Regions from separate parts of the Bacillus sp. PK5-006 genome, predicted to be linked through region 1. Evidence: a T-box and tRNA genes for the amino acid it is inferred to sense, from the RefSeq annotation. Region 1 holds a T-box; the other holds one or more tRNA genes.
The links. The T-box of region 1 lies ahead of tyrS (tyrosine--tRNA ligase). A T-box ahead of a tRNA ligase gene usually reads a tRNA of that ligase, here a tRNA-Tyr.

Region 2: it encodes a tRNA-Tyr, which carries the amino acid that the T-box ahead of tyrS (tyrosine--tRNA ligase) is inferred to sense. The anticodon was not compared.

What each region holds. Positions count from the first base shown of each region.
Region 1 is NZ_CP096414.1:1,053,306-1,063,419, forward strand. It holds gene M1D84_RS05440 (bifunctional 3-deoxy-7-phosphoheptulonate synthase/chorismate mutase) at 1-29, shown strand, start outside; gene ccpA (catabolite control protein A) at 482-1,483, shown strand; gene M1D84_RS05450 (acetoin utilization protein AcuC) at 1,528-2,688, opposite strand; gene M1D84_RS05455 (CBS and ACT domain-containing protein) at 2,685-3,326, opposite strand; gene M1D84_RS05460 (GNAT family N-acetyltransferase) at 3,366-3,998, opposite strand; gene acsA (acetate--CoA ligase) at 4,154-5,878, shown strand; T-box leader at 5,938-6,169, shown strand; gene tyrS (tyrosine--tRNA ligase) at 6,222-7,490, shown strand; gene M1D84_RS05475 (antibiotic biosynthesis monooxygenase family protein) at 7,577-7,933, opposite strand; gene M1D84_RS05480 (esterase/lipase family protein) at 8,141-8,782, shown strand; gene M1D84_RS05485 (hypothetical protein) at 9,179-9,727, shown strand.
Region 2 is NZ_CP096414.1:3,545,648-3,555,761, reverse strand. It holds gene murQ (N-acetylmuramic acid 6-phosphate etherase) at 1-581, opposite strand, end outside; tRNA gene M1D84_RS18050 (tRNA-Glu) at 802-876, shown strand; tRNA gene M1D84_RS18045 (tRNA-Val) at 883-958, shown strand; tRNA gene M1D84_RS18040 (tRNA-Thr) at 962-1,034, shown strand; tRNA gene M1D84_RS18035 (tRNA-Tyr) at 1,063-1,147, shown strand; tRNA gene M1D84_RS18030 (tRNA-Gln) at 1,152-1,223, shown strand; gene rocF (arginase) at 1,359-2,270, shown strand; gene sigW (RNA polymerase sigma factor SigW) at 2,455-3,018, shown strand; gene rsiW (anti-sigma-W factor RsiW) at 3,033-3,659, shown strand; gene cdaA (diadenylate cyclase CdaA) at 3,877-4,698, shown strand; gene M1D84_RS18005 (CdaR family protein) at 4,691-6,118, shown strand; gene glmM (phosphoglucosamine mutase) at 6,144-7,490, shown strand; gene glmS (glutamine--fructose-6-phosphate transaminase (isomerizing)) at 8,065-9,867, shown strand; gene M1D84_RS17990 (DUF2200 domain-containing protein) at 10,085-10,114, shown strand, end outside.

The sequences.
Region 1 (10,114 bases):
TAAGACCACTTGTCAACATTCACGCGTAATCATAGATAGAAATAGCCGCCGGATGACTGCCCGGCGGTTTTTTTATGGAAAAAATACCATGAGGTTTGGGAATGAAAGGAAGAAAGCACATTGCAAGCCCAAAAAGTGCTTGTTCACAATGTTTTCATTTTTAAAATTCGATAGAATCTGCTAAGATCATTGTCATAGCTGGCGTTCTCGATGCTTTTTTATGAAATATGATTCAAATTACAGGTAACAAGCTGATTAAAGTTTGTTTAATTTAGTTATAAAAAGAAAGGGAACGTTTTCATATGACAAAAAAACGTGTATAATTTCATAAAAGAATGTCATTTTGATGTAGATTGAAAAATTATGTGTCTCTTTTCATCGTTTTAATGACAAATAGGATATTATTTTCCTCGTATCTGACATGTCTCTATCCAATTGGTGAATGCTATAGATATGAAGTGTATTTGAAGGAGTGATTTATGTGAATAATGTTACAATATATGATGTAGCAAGAGAAGCAAATGTAAGTATGGCAACGGTATCACGCGTAGTAAATGGTAATCCAAACGTAAAACCAACAACAAGAAAAAAGGTGCTTGAAGCGATTGATCGCCTTGGCTATCGTCCAAATGCAGTGGCACGAGGCCTTGCAAGTAAAAAAACAACGACAGTTGGGGTCATCATCCCTGATATTTCTAGTATCTTCTATTCAGAATTAGCACGCGGTATTGAAGATATCGCCACGATGTATAAATACAACATCATTTTAAGTAACTCAGATCAAAATACGGATAAAGAGCTTCATTTGTTAAATACGATGCTGGGCAAACAAGTAGACGGAATTGTCTTTATGGGCGGAAACATCACAGATGTGCATGTGGAAGAATTTAAGCGCTCTCCTGTACCGATTGTGCTTGCAGCATCTGTTGAAGAACAGGCTCAAACACCATCGGTTAACATCAACTATGAGCAGGCGATTTATGATTCCGTTCAGCTGTTAGTTGAAAAAGGACATAAACGAATTGCGTTTGTTTCTGGTCCAATGTCAGAGCCAATTAATTCCGTGAGAAAGCTTGCAGGTTATAAGCGTGCGCTTGAAGAAGCAGGTATCGCGTTTGACGATGCACTTGTCGCTGAAGGTGATTACTCTTATGACTCTGGAATTGAAGCACTTGCTCATCTGCTTGAGCAGTCTGACAAACCGACAGCTGTTATCGCAGCTACAGATGAAATGGCGCTAGGTGTCATTCACGGAGCACAAGACAGAGGGGTCTCCATTCCTGAAGATTTAGAAGTGATTGGCTTTGATAATACAAGACTTTCACTCATGGTGCGTCCTCAGCTGACAACAGTTGTTCAGCCGACATATGATATTGGTGCTGTTGCCATGAGACTGCTCACAAAACTGATGAACAAAGAACAAGTGGACGATCAAATTGTTGAGCTTCCGCACAGAATTGAAGAAAGACAATCAACAAAATAAAACAAAAAAAGCAGGCTTACCTTATGAGGGAAAGCCTGCTTTTCTTATGCCTTTTTCTTTTCTCTTCTAACAGGCATGAGTGCTTTTTCTACTGTTTGAGCATTTTTTTCTGTGATTTCTGCTTTTCTTGGGATCGGTGGATATAAATCGTCAGGATCTTTCCATGTAGGTGGAAGGGTAACAGGCGATTGCTTATTCCATGCCTGAATCCAGTCCTGAGGGAGCTCATCTGGCGGTGTAATGCCTTTCATCTCAAGCCAAATGCGGCTCCACGCTCTTGGAACGACGCGCCAAATATCATATCCCCCTCCGCCAACAGCGATCCACTTGCCGTCACAATATTGATGCGCAAGCTCATGAGCAAGTCTAGGAATTTCTTCATATATTTTCATGGTGGCAGATAAATGAGTTAACGGGTCATAGTAGTGTGCATCTGCCCCATTTTGCGTCAAAATCACATCTGGTTTAAAAAAAGCAGCAATCTCAGTCACTGCTGTTCGGTATGCTTCGAGGAACGATTCATCTTCCGTAAATGCATCTAGCGGAATATTATAGGCGTAGCCATAGCCTTTATCGTGGCCTCTTTCCTGTACTTGTCCGGTTCCAGGGAACAAGTAGCGTCCCGTTTCATGAATGGAGACTGTACATACCTCTGGGTCGTCATAGAAGCTGAACTGGACACCATCGCCGTGATGAGCATCCGTATCAATATATAAAATTCTAGCGCCATATGTCTTTTGAATATATTGAATCGCCACAGAGCTGTCATTATAAATACAAAAGCCAGATGCACGCCCTTTGAATCCGTGGTGAAGCCCGCCGCCAAGATTGAGGGCATGCTGCGAATGCCCGAGCATCACTTGGTCAACCGCTGTTAATGTTCCGCCAACAAGAAGAGATGCCGCCTCATGCATGCCTGCGAACATTGGTGTATCCTCAGTGCCAAGACCGTAGCGTTCACCCTCTGCTGTAGACAGCTTTCCTTCACTTGCCCGCTGCACAGCCTGGATATAATCTGCTGTATGGACGAGCTTTAATTCCTCCAGAGTAGCCATACGTGGTGCAACGATTTCATCCTCTGTTAACGCCTTCATTTTTTGAAGAAGATCATAAGTTAAGTAGACCCGAAGCTGATTGAAGGGATGATCTTGGTTAAATTGGTACGTTTGAAAAGATGGTGAAAAAACAAAGGTCGCTTCCTTCATTTGATCGTCTGCTCCATAGGCCAGAGCACTTTATAGCCTTTTGCGCGAATCAGCTTCGTCACATGATCTGCATGAATGGTTTGAAGGCGGAAGACGAGCACTTTAGATGCCTCATTGGCATGCGGGTACACAAGCACACTCAGCAATTGAATATGCTGCTCCTTTAAAATGGCCGTAATGTCTGCGAGGCCTTCTGTCATCTGCTCGACTTCAACCTCTAAGTGCGACCCAGGCTGATCTGCACCTGTCAGTCTTACAAACGTACGAAGCAGATCTGTTTTTGTGATAATGCCTACAAGCTTGCCGCGTCTCACCACTGGAAGACAGCCAATTCCGTGCTCAAAAAAGACACTTGATATCTCTTCAACGAAATCAAGCGGGTGAGCCGTGATCGTCTCTAATACCATGATCTCTTCTACCGGCCGCTGAATAAAGAGCTTCCTTTTCTCTGTTTCAAAAATACTTGGACTGGCATTTTTAATATCCCGATCAGTCACCATCCCAATGACAGATCCTTGATCAGATACGATCGGAATATGCCGGATGTGGTGTGCACTCATTTTTTGAATGGCCTCTTCAATCGTATCGGTTTTTCGCAGCGTGATCACATCACGCTCCATAATTTGTTCAATCATCATTGTTTACCAATCCCCTTTGCCAAAAAAACGAATTGAACGTTAATACATAAAGCGCTGATGGAAGCGAAGACGATCGAAACGCTCGATCGAATCAGGACTCACATGTTTCCCAATTCTGGCCATTAAACAATTGGCTGGATGTGAGCTAATCTCTGGCTCGTCTGTTGCAAACCAGACAAGACCGCCTGCGTTCATCATTTTCTCCATCATTTTGCGGTACTCCCAAACGTTTTTCTTTGTCCCCTTTAAATCCCAATGCCAGTAATATTCAGTTGTAATGATGATGTAATTCTCCATTTGCTCATCCATCATGCTCACATCAAGCAAATGCTTGCCAAGTGAGCATCCTCTAAATGGAGGAGCGACCTCAATCGCGCCAAGCTCAATTAAATTATCCATTTTGCCCTCTGACCAGCGCTCAAGTGGATCAGGATACAAATACGTGACATAGCCTACGACGAGCTCATTCGCTCTTGCAATGATAATACGTCCTTCTGGAAGATCTGCTATTTCAACAAGTGCTTGTTTCTGTTCCTCAGGCGTGCGAAATGCCGTTAGTCCTTCATGAAACGTATAGTTCGCAAGCTCTGATGCAGGTACCGGTCCTTCAATCAGGATGGAACCTGTTTCTCGCTCAATGGTTTTTGAATAATAAGTTTTAGGATGCTCCACGTATCCACCGCCCCTAATTCTAGTGAGTCGTCTCTATTCTATCTTAAATCTTGCAATAATTAAAACGGTTTCATCAGAAGTTTTTTAAAAATTGAGAAAAAAAGTCATCTATACTATAATGGTCATTGTAAACGTATGCAAAGGGGGACTGTTTGATGAAATTGGAAACGCTACCATCAGTAAAAGGGGATTATCATTTAAATGATTATGAGCAGGCATACAAAGATTTTTCATGGGAGGAAGCTAGAAAAAACTTCTCCTGGTATGAAACAGGAAAAATAAATGCAGCCTATGAAGCGATTGACAGACATGCGGACTCGTTTCGTCAGAACAAGGTGGCGCTTCACTACAAAGATTCACAGCGGGATGAAAAGTATACGTTCAGGGATATGAAAATCAACACAAATAAAGCGGGAAATCTATTCAGAGAAAAGGCACATGTAGAAAAAGGGGATCGCGTGTTTATCTTTATGCCAAGATCACCTGAGCTCTATTTTCTTCTGCTTGGTGCGGTTAAAATTGGAGCAATCGTTGGCCCGTTATTTGAGGCATTTATGGAAGGTGCTGTCAAAGACCGTTTAGAGAATAGCGAGGCAAAGGTGATCGTGACAACACCTGATCTGCTTGAGCGAATTCCATTTGCAGAGCTTCCGAAGCTTGAATCTGTCATCATTGTCGGCGGTGAAAACGAAGACGTCGATGGTGTGCGGACAATTCACTATGAAAAGGCGTTTGAGGAGTCAGCAAAGGAGCTTGAGATTGAATGGATGGATGAAAAAGACGGCTTCCTGCTTCATTACACATCAGGATCTACTGGTACGCCAAAAGGTGTGCTTCATGTCCATGGTGCAATGGTCCAGCAAGGCCAGACTGGTAAATGGGTGCTTGACTTGAAAGAGGATGACGTTTACTGGTGTACAGCTGATCCAGGCTGGGTTACAGGCACAGTGTACGGTATTTTTTCACCGTGGTTAAATGGGGCGACGAATGTGATTTTAGGCGGCCGGTTTAATCCTGATACGTGGTATGAAACCATTGAATCACTCGGTGTAACCGTTTGGTACAGTGCCCCGACCGCCTTTAGAATGCTCATGGGGGCAGGGGATGATCTCATTCAAAAATATGACCTCAGCTCGCTCCGCCATGTCTTAAGTGTGGGAGAGCCGCTTAATCCAGAAGTCATCCGCTGGGGAGATGCTGTTTTTGGCAAGAGAATTCACGACACTTGGTGGATGACAGAAACGGGTGCACAGCTGATTTGTAATTATCCATGCATGGACATCAAGCCAGGCTCGATGGGAAAACCGATTCCAGGCGTAGAAGCGGCAATTGTCGATAATGCAGGAAATGAACTTCCGCCATACCGGATGGGCAACCTTGCGATTAAAAAAGGCTGGCCTTCTATGATGCATACGATCTGGAACAATCCTGAAAAATATGAATCTTACTTTATGCCGGGAGATTGGTATGTTTCAGGAGATTCAGCTTATATGGACGAAGACGGATACTTTTGGTTCCAGGGACGTGTCGATGATGTCATCATGACGTCAGGAGAGCGGGTCGGTCCATTTGAGGTGGAAAGTAAACTGGTCGAACATCCAGCTATTGCGGAGGCTGGTGTCATTGGAAAGCCAGATCCGGTCCGCGGTGAAATTATTAAAGCATTTATAGCGCTTAGAAGCGGATATGAGCCGACAGATGAGCTGAAAGAAGAGATTCGTACATTTGTGAAAAAAGGACTCGCAGCACATGCGGCACCGCGAGAAATTGAGTTCAAAGACAAACTGCCGAAAACGAGAAGCGGAAAAATTATGAGACGTGTGCTAAAGGCGTGGGAGCTGAATTTACCTGCTGGCGACCTTTCGACAATGGAAGATTAAATTTTTTCATCAGTTGACTTGATATCAAAAGTGTGTTAAAAATGACATTAGTTGAATATGAAAAGGTTTTGACTGAGATTCAGTAGAATGATCTTTCCCTGTTGAAGAGAGCTGACGGCTGGTGCGAGTCAGTACAAAGAGATATTCGAATTACCCTCACGAACCGCTTTTACGAAAAGGAGCATGCCCTGATTAGTGAAAGAACGGATCTGTCCGTTATCAGTGTAAGTGAAAAGACGAGATTTTTTGTCTTTTAAGCAGGGTGGTACCGCGATATATATCGTCCCTTCGTTCATTCGAAGGGGCGTTTTTTTGTTGAATTGTAAAAAAAGGAGATTTGGAAATGAGTCAATTGATGGAAGAGCTATCGTTCAGAGGATTAATTCAGCAGCAAACAGATGAAGAAGGTTTAACAAAATTATTAGCAGAAGAAAAAATCAAACTATACTCCGGCTTTGATCCGACAGCTGACAGCTTACACATTGGTCATCTATTGCCAATTTTAACATTACGCAGATTCCAAGAAGCAGGTCATCATCCGATTGCTCTTGTTGGCGGCGCAACTGGACTAATCGGCGACCCTAGCTTCAAAAAAGCAGAACGTTCACTCAACCCAGCAGAAATCGTCGAACAGTGGTCAGAAAAAATCAAAGGACAGCTGTCTCAATTTCTTGATTTTGAAGCAGGGGAGAATCCAGCCGTTATCGTGAATAACTACGACTGGATCAGCCAAATGAATGTCATCACGTTCCTTCGTGATGTTGGAAAGAACTTTGGTGTAAACTTCATGCTGGCAAAAGATATCGTGAGCTCACGTATCGAAACAGGGATTTCTTACACAGAATTCAGCTACGTTATCCTGCAGTCTTTAGACTTCTTAAACCTTTACAGAAATGAAAATTGTAAGCTGCAAATCGGCGGAAGTGACCAGTGGGGAAATATCACATCTGGACTTGAGCTGATCCGTAAGTCTGAAGCAGAAGGGGCAAAAGCATTTGGTCTGACGATGCCGCTTGTCACAAAAGCAGACGGCACAAAGTTTGGTAAAACAGAAGGCGGCGCCATCTGGTTAGATAAAGAAAAAACGTCTCCATACGAGTTCTACCAATTCTGGATCAACACAGATGACCGTGATGTCGTGAAATACTTAAAATACTTTACGTTCTTATCAAAAGAAGAGATCGCATCGTACGAAGAAAAAGTGCAAACAGCACCTGAAAAGCGTGAAGCGCAGCGCCGTCTAGCAGAGGAAGTGACAACACTTGTACATGGCCGTGAATCACTAGAACAGGCTGTTAACATCTCAAATGCGCTATTTAAAGGTGAGATCAAATCTCTTACAGCTGAAGAAGTGAAAGTAGGCTTTAAGGATGTTCCATCAATGGAGAAAAGCAGCGCAGAAGAATTAACACTAGTCGATATCCTTGTGGAATCAAAGCTGTCTCCATCAAAGCGTCAAGCGCGTGAAGATATCACAAATGGTGCTGTCTCCATCAACGGAGAAAGACAAACAGATAAAGATTATGTTCTTTCCGCTGACGACCGAATTGAAAACCAATTTACCGTTTTAAGAAGAGGGAAAAAGAAATACTTCCTCGTGACGTATAAATAAATCTTTATGAAACAGTAAGCATCATGGAAAAGCACCCCAAATGTTCGTATACATTGAGGTGCTTTTCTTTTTTATGTAGAAGTAGCTCATTCGTCTGCTTCTTGTTCAAGGAGTGAATCTTTGTTTGTATAAGCATGTTCTACCTTACAAATTCGGGTTGTATAGGATTCATACCAATCTTTTTTCCCCTTTTTTTGAACACGCTGATGTGCTGTATGTGCTTTCCATTCTTTGATGGCTTCTAATGAATCCCAGTAAGAGACAGTGATTCCAACACCATGTTCATCTCGTACACTTTCTATTCCAAGAAACCCATCTAGATCTTTCGCTAATTCTTTCATTTTTTGAGCAGCTGCATCGTATTCTTTCTGCTCGACATTTGTTCGTTTTGATGTGAAAATCGCGGCATAGTAGGGTGGTGCAGGTGTTTGAGTAAATAGCATCTAGTAGAACCTCCTTAGTCTATTGATATTATATATGAAAGAAAGAAGGTCTCGTAGTCTTTTTGTTTTAATTTAAAAAAGTCCAAGGTGCTTTTTGATTATTTATATTTTTGTAAAATCATCTCATAAACATTACCTTGTTCACTTTTCTGACATATTTTTCTTGTATAAAATAGAGTCGTATAAGATGAATAAGGGGGAATGAAAGTGATGTTTGTTAAGAAAAGGAGTTTGCAAATTCTCATTGCGCTTGCATTGGTGATTGGTTCAATGGCTTTTATCCAGCCGAAAGAGGTGAAGGCGGCTGAGCATAATCCGGTTGTGATGGTACACGGCATTGGCGGTGCCTCTTATAACTTTTTTTCTATTAAAAGTTATTTGGCCACACAAGGCTGGGATCGAAACCAATTATATGCTATCGATTTCATAGACAAAACAGGAAATAACCGCAACAATGGTCCGCGTCTATCCAGATTCGTCAAAGATGTGTTAGACAAAACGGGTGCCAAAAAAGTAGATATTGTGGCTCATAGTATGGGCGGAGCGAACACATTATACTATATTAAGAATCTAGATGGCGGCGATAAAATTGAAAACGTTGTCACAATTGGTGGAGCAAACGGACTCGTTTCAAGCAGAGCATTACCAGGCACAGATCCAAATCAAAAAATTCTTTACACATCTGTCTACAGCTCAGCTGATCTCATCGTCGTCAACAGCCTCTCTCGTTTAATTGGCGCAAGAAACGTTCTGATCCATGGCGTTGGCCATATCGGTCTATTAACCTCAAGCCAAGTGAAAGGCTACATTAAAGAAGGACTGAACGGCGGAGGACAGAATACGAATTAAAAAAACGAAAAGACAGCGGCATATGCTGTCTTTTTTTTGTTAACGGTGAAAAAAGATTGTTTTTTATATTTAATATGAATCTAGAGGGAGATTAAAGTCCCGCTTTGTAATAACAATATCATTATAATAGTAGTTGTTTTGACTAGTGATTAATAACTAGTATGTTTAATAAATAATATGTACGAGGTGCTCTATACTTGCTGATTGGTTTAATTTTAGTATGAGCATATAAATATGAAAATAATACATTATAGAATAAAACTTTTATCTCAATAAATGAATGGAAAAGGATGTTATAGTATGTAGATGTTAGGGGGGAAGCGAATGTTTCATCTAAGAAGTTCACTCTTTAGATTACATATAGATTTTTAAATATTGCATTTCAAGGGGGATATAATGAGAAACAAATTATTCTTTAAAAAAACAACTTTTATTATGATAGCATTATTTTTGGGTTTTTCCGTTATTGCTTCACCAATCGCAGCTGCCAAATCAAACTCTAATGAAGAAAGTGTGAATTTACTGGCTAAAGATTTAAAATTTTTAATGGAGACAGCTAGTATATATGATCAAAATAATCAGTTGGTTGGCTTTAATTTTGAAAAATTAAGAGAGAGATTTGGAGATACAAAAGAATTTACAATCTTAGAAAATGAAATAAAACAAAGTGGAATTCAATTAGAAAAGTCTTCAGATTTAAAAACTCAGGATGCTAAAGGAACTTGGGGCGATTGTATGATTGATTCATTAAAGGATCATTTTGGGGTGGCAATGATAGAAGTGGCTTTAACTGGTGGTCTTTGGAGCTATCTTGAAAAGAAGGCTTATAAAGAAGCTGCTAAGCTTTTATTGAAGATTGGCATTGGGGGAAATGTTATCGGTTTAGTAGCCTTCCTTACTTGGTATTCAGCTAAATGCATGGAGGGAAGAGGTCCATGGGCATAATTAACCGGCTTAATATAATAGGAGGAAGACAATGATGCAAAAACTAAAGTTATATTTCTTAGGTTATTTCCTTTATTTTCCTTTATCTTTTTTCATCATCTATTTCATATGGATGTTTATGGTCAAATCAGATAAACTATTTGATGTTTTTTCTAACAGTACATCAATCATTGGAATATATTATATAATTGTCAGTGTATTTTTTGTTTTTTTACTTCGTTCCAAATTTAAAGATGCTAATAGAATAAATTAAATTCATTGAAAAAGAAGCTGGTAAGTCTGCAAATGACTTCTAGGTTCTTTTTTCAATTTAATAAAAACATGTACAAAACGTCCGCTATTCCTTACACTACATGTAGTGAATGTGAATATTCGGAGGTGGGCGTT
Region 2 (10,114 bases), 1.2 Mb from region 1:
CCAGTGATGGCTTCTGGTCCTACAATAACCTCAATGGCGCAATCTGCAAGCTCGCTAATTTCTGCTTGTTCATTGCAGCTGAGTGCTACTGTTTTAGCTCCAATTGACTTTGCGTAGTTTAAAGCGCCGATGATATAAGGTGTCCTGCCGCTTGCGGCAATACCGACGACTGTATCTTTTGATGTCAGGTGGATGTGTACTAAATCCTGTTTGCCGGCATCTTCACTGTCTTCCACATCTTCGGCAGCTTGAGAAAAAGCTGAGTCTCCGCCTGCCATGATGCCAACAATGACATCAGGTGAGACGCTATAGGTTGGCGGACATTCGACAGCATCCATTACGCCAATTCTGCCGCTTGTTCCGGCGCCTAAATAAACGAGTCGGCCTCCATTTGAGATGGACTCATAAGCAAAGTCACTTGCTGTTTTGACATGTGGAAGTACAAGGTTGACTGCTTGAGCGACCTTCATATCTTCTTCATTGATCATCTGGAGTATTTCAAGCGGATCTGCTTGAGAAATTCCCATTGTGTTTGGGTTTCTTGATTCTGTTGTCAAAGAACGCAGTTGAGATGGCTGCATGTGACATACCTCCTTATTTCTTCATTTTCAGTATATTGAGTATGATATGAAATTTCAATATTATATTTGAATATTGAAATTATATTTCAGTCAAATTGTTGAACGAATAGGGAGTAAATAGTTAGAAAATAAAAAAAATAAAAATCCCCTTTACAAAAGGGGGACAACCTGTATATAATAACTTTTGTCAGCTTCACGGAAACAACAAACTTGACAAACTGGCCCGTTGGTCAAGCGGTTAAGACACCGCCCTTTCACGGCGGTAACACGGGTTCGAATCCCGTACGGGTCACCATGATGTGGAGGATTAGCTCAGCTGGGAGAGCATCTGCCTTACAAGCAGAGGGTCGGCGGTTCGAGCCCGTCATCCTCCACCATATGCCGGTGTAGCTCAACTGGTAGAGCAACTGACTTGTAATCAGTAGGTTGGGGGTTCAAGTCCTCTTGCCGGCACTGTTTTTTCTTTATCAATTCCATATGTGGAGGGGTAGCGAAGTGGCTAAACGCGGCGGACTGTAAATCCGCTCCCTCCGGGTTCGGCGGTTCGAATCCGTCCCCCTCCACCATTTTTGGGCTATAGCCAAGCGGTAAGGCAACGGACTTTGACTCCGTCATGCGTTGGTTCGAATCCAGCTAGCCCAGTTAAGACACCTTTTTCAAAAAGGTGTCTTTTTTATGTTGGCAGAGGGACTGTATAACTATTCAAAATGTTGTCGAGTTGAGTCAGAAGGCATCAAGAAAGTAAAATATAAGCATGAACGGAAAGGGGATGTACATATGGGAGAGCAAAAGAAGGTCACGATTATTGGAGTTCCAATGGACTTGGGTCAAACGAGAAGGGGCGTCGATATGGGCCCGAGTGCGATTCGTTGTGCAGGCGTAAAAGAAAAATTGGAAACGCTATCATTTGATGTAGAGGATCTTGGAGATATTCCAGTTGAACAAAGAGATGATGAGAAAGGTTTATATACAAGTGAAAAGCTGAAAAATTTGACGGAGAATGCTGGGGCAAATCAGCTGCTTGCTGAGAAGGTTGACAGTATTGTGCAATCTGGTTCGTTTCCGCTCATTTTAGGCGGTGATCACAGCATTGCGATTGGCACACTTGCTGGGGTTGCCAAGCATTATGAAAACTTAGGGGTCATTTGGTATGATGCACACGGGGATTTGAATACGGAGGAAACGTCTCCTTCTGGAAATATTCATGGCATGCCGCTTGCTGTCAGTCTCGGTTTTGGGCATGCTGATTTAACGAACATTGGCGGTTATTCGCCTAAATTGAAGCCTGAAAATGTCGTTATAATTGGTGCTCGATCTTTAGATGAAGGAGAGCGGGCATTGATTCGAGAGAAAGGCATTAAAGTGTATACGATGCATGAAATTGATCGTTTAGGGATGACAAGGGTGATGGAGGAAGCGATTGCGTATCTAAAGGAGAGAACAGATGGTGTCCATCTGTCGCTTGATTTAGATGGATTAGATCCAGCGGAATGCCCTGGTGTAGGTACTCCGGTAGCAGGGGGCATTAGTTACCGGGAGAGTCATCTCGCAATGGAGCTTTTAGAGGAGGCGGGTATTTTAACGTCTGCTGAATTTGTTGAAGTAAATCCAGTTTTAGATGAGAAAAACAAAACCGCTGAAGCGGCAGTTGCGTTAATTGGTTCATTAATGGGTGAAAAGCTATTGTAGAGCGGGACTTGTTCCCGTTCTTTTTTTGTTTTGGGAAAATTTAAGGATATGTTAAGGTTTTTACCGGTTGATAAGCGTAACACACTGTCAAAAATTTGTTACACTATTTTTTAGAGGAGAATGAAACCTTTTGGAAAGAGGTTCGTATACATAAAGACCGGTGAAGGCAGAGGTTGAATATACTATGGACACAATGATTAAAAAGAGAATTAAGCAAGTGAAAAAAGGCGACCAGAACGCATTTGCAGACATCGTAGACCTGTATAAAGACAAAATTTATCAGCTGTGCTACCGTATGCTTGGGAATGCACATGAAGCGGAGGATATTGCGCAGGAGGCTTTTATTCGTGCTTATGTGAATATCGAAAGCTTTGATGTGAATCGTAAGTTTTCCACGTGGCTGTACCGCATTGCAACCAACCTGACCATCGACCGTATTCGCAAAAAAAAGCCGGATTATTATTTAGATGCAGAGGTGGCAGGAACAGAAGGATTAAATATGTATTCTCAAATTGCTGCTGATGGTATTTTGCCAGAGGATGAGGTGGTGTCTCTTGAATTATCGAGTACCATTCAGCAAAAAATTTTAAGATTACCCGATAAATATCGTTCGGTCATCGTATTAAAGTATATTGATGAACTCTCGTTAAAAGAAATTAGTGAGATTCTGAATATACCAGTTGGTACGGTGAAAACGAGAATACACAGGGGTAGAGAGGCTCTCCGGAAACAGTTGAGAGACCTTTGAGTGAGGTGATTTTGATGAGCTGTCAGGATAGAATCGTCCAGCTTATGCATCAGTATTTAGACGGGGACATTGAGCCCCAAGACGAAAAAGAATTAAAAAGCCATCTGCAATCGTGTGAGGAGTGCCGTACTCATTTTCAACAAATTGAGAAATCCATCGCGCTAGTGCAGAGTACATCTCATATAGAAGCACCATCTGATTTCACTGCAAAGGTGATGGCAGGTCTTCCAAAGGAGAAAAAGCGTGTGTCGGTTCAAAGATGGATCAAAGCTCACCCGCTGATGGTAGCCGCTGCCCTCTTTCTCATTTTAATGGGAGGCAGTCTGTTTACGAGCTGGAATACCGATCATAATTTCAGTGTGTCAAAGCAGCCGAATCTCGTCGTTGAAAATGATACAGTGACCGTACCTAAAGGGGAAACCGTAAAGGGTGATGTCACTGTCAAAAATGGCAAGCTGATTGTAGAAGGCAAGGTTGATGGAAATGTCACCGTCGTCAATGGGGAACAGTTGACTGCTTCTGCCGGACAAGTCACTGGTCAAATTAATGAAATTAATGAAGTGTTTGATTGGATCTGGTACAAAATGAAATCAACAGCACAAAACGTAATGCGGGTCATTGGGCCAGAGGAGCAAAAGTAACTCAATCGGCTTAAAGAGCAGCCTCTAAGGGGGCTGCTCTTTTTCTATACATTAGTGGGATTCACGCATACTAGCAACTCAGCCAGATATGGCAACTATTTTCCTTGCTGAAACAAAATGTGGTATAATAGCCACGCTATGTATTGATACATAGGCTATTTTTATATTAAAAAATGCATCAAACGAAGAATAACTGAAAATTCTGGAGGACGAGGAAATGGCTTTAGGGGATATTCCTTTTTTGCAGTACCTCGGTAATGCTGTTGATATTCTCGTTGTTTGGTATGTGATATATAAATTAATGATGGTCATCCGCGGAACAAAAGCGGTTCAGCTTTTAAAGGGAATTGTGGTCATTGTTCTCGTCAGGATGGGAAGTGCGTATCTCGGTCTTAACACACTTCAATGGCTGATGGATCAAGCGATTACGTGGGGATTCCTTGCGATCATTATTATTTTTCAGCCAGAGCTAAGGAGAGCGCTTGAGCAGCTTGGGCGCGGCCGTTTCTTCTCAAGAAGCGGGACACCTGTAGAGGAACAGCAGCAGAAAACGATCGAGGCAATTACAAAAGCAATTAACTATATGGCGAAACGCAGAATCGGCGCACTGCTGACAATTGAGCGCGATACCGGAATGAATGATTACATAGAGACAGGAATTCCTTTGAATGCAAAGGTGAGTTCAGAGCTGCTCATTAATATTTTCATTCCGAATACACCGCTTCATGACGGTGCTGTCATTATGAAACGGGATGAGATTGCAGCTGCAGCTTGCTATTTACCGCTGTCAGAAAGCCCTTTTATCTCTAAGGAGCTGGGGACGCGTCATAGGGCTGCAGTCGGAATTAGTGAAGTGACAGACAGCTTAACTGTCATCGTTTCTGAGGAAACTGGCGGTATTTCTGTCGCAAGGAATGGTGATCTCCACCGAGAATTGACAGAAGAAGCGCTTGAAGAAATGCTGATTGCTGAATTTAGTAAGAACAGCAAAGATGCTTCCTCGACCAAATGGTATTGGAGGGGCAAGAAAAATGGATAAGATTTTAAATAATCGCTGGGCCGTTAAGCTTCTTGCATTGGTCTTCGCTTTATTGCTGTATGGTGCAGTCAATTCAGCGCAAGCGCCCACGCCGAAAAAAATCGGTGAATCCTTTTTCCCAACATCGACGACAGATGAAGCAACTTTAACCGACATTCCTGTTAAAGCGTATTATGATGACGAGAAGTACGTCGTCACTGGTGTGCCGCAGACAGTCAATGTCACGATTAAAGGATCAACTAGTGCTGTGAAAACAGCAAGACAAACAAAGAATTTTGAAATTTACGCAGACATGCAGAACTTATCGACAGGTACACATAAAGTGGAGCTGAAGGCAAGAGATGTATCGAAGGGACTCACACTATCGATTAATCCATCTGTGACGACTGTGACGATACAAGAAAAAACGACAGCTGAATTTCCTGTTGAAACCGAGTTTTATAATCAAAATAAAATCAAAGACGGCTATTCACCTGAACAGCCCATTGTGAATCCGAAAAAGGTCACAGTTACTGGATCAAAGGACGTCATCGACAAAATTTCTGTCATTAAAGCTTTTGTGAACTTAGAAGATGTCGATCAGCAAATTGAAAAAGAGGCGAAGCTCACTGTGTATGATAGCAGCGGGAATGAGCTGCCAGTCGAAGTAAGTCCGTCCGTGGTGGATATTACGGTCCCAATCTCGAGTCCAAGCAAAAAGGTTCCTTTTAAAATTGAGCGGACGGGCAGCTTGCCAGAAGGGATCAGCATCTCAAGCATTGAGACAAGCCCGAGTGAGGTCACAGTGTACGGCTCTCAAAAGGTGCTGGATGCCCTTGATTTTATTGATGGCGTCAAGCTGGACCTAAGCAAGATCAAAGATGATACGGAGATTGATGCCGATATTCCCCTGCCAGATGGTGTGAAAAAGGTATCACCCGAAACCGTTAAGATCAAAGTGAAGGTTGCAACAGCTGAAGAAAAAAAGATCGATAATGTACCGATTTCTGTCGTGGGTTTGAGCAAGGATCTCACTTCTAATTTTGTGAGCCCCTCTTCTGGACGGCTCACGTTAACAGCAAAGGGATCAAAGAGTGCGATTGATAAACTAAAGGCTTCAGATGTTGAAGCCTATATCAATGCAGGGGACTTGAACGAAGGAACCCATGAGGTCAAAGTTCAAGTAAATGGTCCTCAAAATGTGACTTGGACATTATCGAGATCAAAGGTCAAAGTGAAACTCACTTCTACTGATACAGAGGATCAGCCAGCGTCTACGAATGATCGGAAGGATCAAAAAGATCAACAAGATCCATCCACTGATGACGATGATCAGGGTGAGAAGAGTAAAGAAGAATCCACGCAAGATAAAGCAAAGAAAGAATCGAGTCAAAGACAGCGGGTCAAAGAAGATAAAAAAGAGGACGATGCGTCCTCTTGAATGGTAAAAAAGGAGCGATTGAAACATGGGCAAGTACTTTGGAACTGATGGTGTAAGGGGTGTAGCGAATAGCGAATTAACGCCAGAGCTCGCATTTAAAGTTGGGAGATTTGGCGGCTATGTGCTCACGAAGGATAAAGAACGTCCAAAGGTACTCGTTGGTCGAGACACACGTGTATCTGGTCATATGTTAGAAGGAGCGCTTGTTGCAGGCTTACTTTCAATTGGAGCTGAAGTGATGCGTCTAGGTGTGATCTCAACACCTGGTGTGTCTTATTTAACGAAGGCAATGGATGCTGAAGCGGGTGTCATGATTTCTGCTTCTCACAATCCAGTTCAAGACAACGGCATTAAATTCTTCGGCGGTGACGGCTTTAAGCTGTCAGATGAACAGGAAAACGAAATTGAGCAGCTGATGGATCAGCCAGTCGATCAATTACCACGCCCAGTTGGAGCCGATCTTGGAACGGTGAACGACTACTTTGAAGGCGGTCAGAAATACTTGCAATTCTTAAAGCAGACAGCGGACGAGGATTTCACAGGTATTCACGTGGCGCTTGACTGTGCACACGGTGCAACCTCTTCTCTAGCGACACATTTATTTGCAGATTTAGATGCTGATGTGTCCACAATGGGAACATCTCCAAACGGATTGAATATCAATGATGGTGTAGGCTCCACTCATCCAGAAGCACTTTCTGCTTTTGTGAAGGAGAAGGGTGCAGATATTGGTCTTGCGTTTGATGGTGACGGTGACCGTTTAATTGCAGTCGATGAAAAAGGTGATATCGTAGACGGCGATCAAATTATGTACATATGTGCACGTTATTTGAAGGATGAAGGCCGATTAAAGGATGACACCGTCGTGTCAACGGTTATGAGTAACCTTGGTTTCTATAAAGCGCTTGAGAAGCAAGGCATTAAGAGCATTCAAACTGCTGTTGGTGACCGCTATGTGGTTGAAGCGATGAAAAAAGACGGCTATAATGTCGGCGGCGAGCAGTCAGGTCATTTGATTTTCCTTGATTATAATACGACAGGTGATGGCATGCTTTCTGCGATCATGCTTGTGAATACGCTCAAAGCGACAGGGAAAACATTATCAGAGCTTGCAGCGGAAATGGAAAAGTTCCCGCAGCTTTTAGTGAATGTGAAAGTGTCTGATAAATATAAAGTAGAAGAAAATGAAAAAGTAAAATCGGTGATCCAAGAGGTCGAAAAAGAGATGAATGGTGACGGCCGTATCCTTGTTCGTCCATCGGGGACAGAGCCGCTTGTACGTGTCATGGCAGAGGCGAAAACAAAAGAGCTGTGTAATGAATATGTGGCTCGAATTACAGCTGTTGTGAAAGAAGAAATGGGTATTGAGTAATAGGTGAAGGCAAACCGCTGCCAGCGGTTTGCTTTTTTTTGAATAAACGACATAATTGGATGGATCTATACGAATGATATAAGCGAGGGCAACTTGAAGCTGCCTTCATACATAGGAGAGCACATCAAAGGTAGAACGTGACAAGCCTCATAGCATATAGTGTATGGAGGTCTCACTTTCTCAAATGAAGGGGATCACCCGCTAAATTGTGATTGACGGAGGTCAGACCTTATAGTACAATCATCCTTGTGTTACTGGATTTTTATTCTATCAGGAAAGGCAGGGTAGATGTTCAGAAACTCTCTTATAATTATAGCGCCCGAACTAAGCGATCGGACGAAAGATGCTTAGTTGACGAGGATGGAGGTTATCGAATTTTCGGCGGATGCCTCCCGGCTGATCAAAAAAGAGATCACAGCCGTAAGTGTTTCTTTAAAGCAAAGAGGTGACTCTTTGTACAAAGGGAATACACATGATCTCCCAAATTAAACATGTAGAGAGGGACAAAGAAATGTCCCTTCTATTTTAGTAGGCTTTCTTTGTCCCTTTCACATGATCGGGAGGAAGAATATTTATGTGTGGAATCGTAGGTTATATTGGTCAGAATGATGCGAAGGAAATCTTATTAAAAGGTTTAGAGAAGCTTGAGTACCGCGGGTATGATTCAGCAGGTATCGCTGTGGCAAACGAAGATGGCGTGCATGTGTTCAAAGAAAAAGGACGTATCGCTGAGCTTCGTGAAGTCGTGGATGCAAACGTAGCATCTTCAGCAGGAATCGGACATACACGCTGGGCAACTCACGGTGTACCAAGCCATCTAAATGCGCATCCGCATCAAAGTGCTTCTGGCCGTTTTACGCTTGTTCATAACGGTGTCATTGAGAACTATGTACAATTGACACGCGAATATTTACAAGACGTCACACTAAAAAGCGACACAGATACAGAGGTTGTTGTTCAAGTCATCGAACAATTTGTCAGCAGAGGTCTTGATACAGAGGAAGCTTTCCGTCAAACGCTTCTTCAACTAAAAGGCTCTTACGCAATTGCCCTTTTTGATAACGAAAACAAAGAAACAATCTATGTGGCGAAAAACAAAAGCCCATTATTGGTTGGTTTCGGCGAAGATTTCAACGTTGTGGCTTCTGACGCAATGGCGATGCTTCAAGTAACAAACGAATATGCGGAATTAATGGATAAAGAAATGGTCATTGTCACAAAAGACGAGGTTATTATTAAAAACCTTGACGGTGATATCATGACACGTCCTTCTTATATCGCTGAGCTTGATGCAAGCGACATTGAGAAAGGCACATATCCTCACTACATGTTAAAAGAAACGGATGAACAGCCGCTTGTTATGCGCAAAATCATCCAAGAATATCAAGACGAAAACGGCAAACTGTCAGTCGCTGGCGATATCGCAAGCGCGGTAGCAGAAGCAGACCGCATTTACATTGTGGCTTGCGGAACGAGCTACCATGCTGGACTTGTCGGTAAACAATACATTGAAGACTGGGCAAAAGTACCTGTAGAAGTCCATGTAGCAAGTGAATTCTCTTACAACATGCCGCTTCTATCGAAAAAGCCGTTGTTCATCTTCCTTTCTCAATCTGGAGAGACTGCGGACAGCCGTGCTGTACTTGTTCAAGTCAAAGAGCTTGGTCATAAAGCATTAACGATCACAAACGTACCAGGATCTACGCTTTCTCGTGAAGCGGACTTCACATTGCTTCTTCATGCAGGACCAGAAATTGCAGTGGCTTCAACAAAAGCCTACACAGCTCAAATCGCTGTCCTTGCAATCCTTGCATCTGTTGCAGCTGAATTAAATGGTCAATCTCTTGACTTTGATCTTGTGAAAGAGCTTGGTATTGTAGCAAACGCAATGGAAGCCCTTGTCGATCAAAAGGATGAAATGGAACAAATCGCTCGTGACTTCTTCACAGTGACACGTAACGCATTCTTTATCGGAAGAGGACTTGACTACTATGTGTGCCTTGAAGGTTCACTAAAACTAAAAGAGATCTCTTACATCCAAGCAGAAGGCTTTGCTGGCGGAGAACTCAAACACGGCACAATTGCTTTAATTGAAGAAGGCACACCGGTCATTGCCCTTGCAACGCAAGAGCACGTGAACCTCAGCATTCGCGGTAACGTCAAAGAAGTCGTTGCACGCGGAGCAAACCCATGTGTCATCTCACTAAAAGGCCTAGAAGACGAAGGCGACCGTTTCGTCCTTCCAGCTGTACACCCAGCACTTGCACCACTTGCATCTGTTGTCCCATTACAGCTGATTGCTTACTACGCAGCCCTTCACCGCGGGTGTGATGTGGATAAACCACGTAACCTTGCGAAGAGTGTGACGGTGGAGTAGGGATTAAATAAAAACAGCTGTTATACCCCTTTAGATATCGTTTTCTAAAGGGGTATTTTTGTTTCATTAGAACTGGAACGTACGAAGATTTTTGATTAAGGGTACAATATTAGAAGATTTACATGGGTTATAATGTGCTAAGTACATTATAAATAGAATGCCAAATGCACCTTGCGCAGGTAATACAGGTTAAATAATAAAGAAAGAGAGCAGACACATGACCAAACCTAAAATTTACACAATGAGC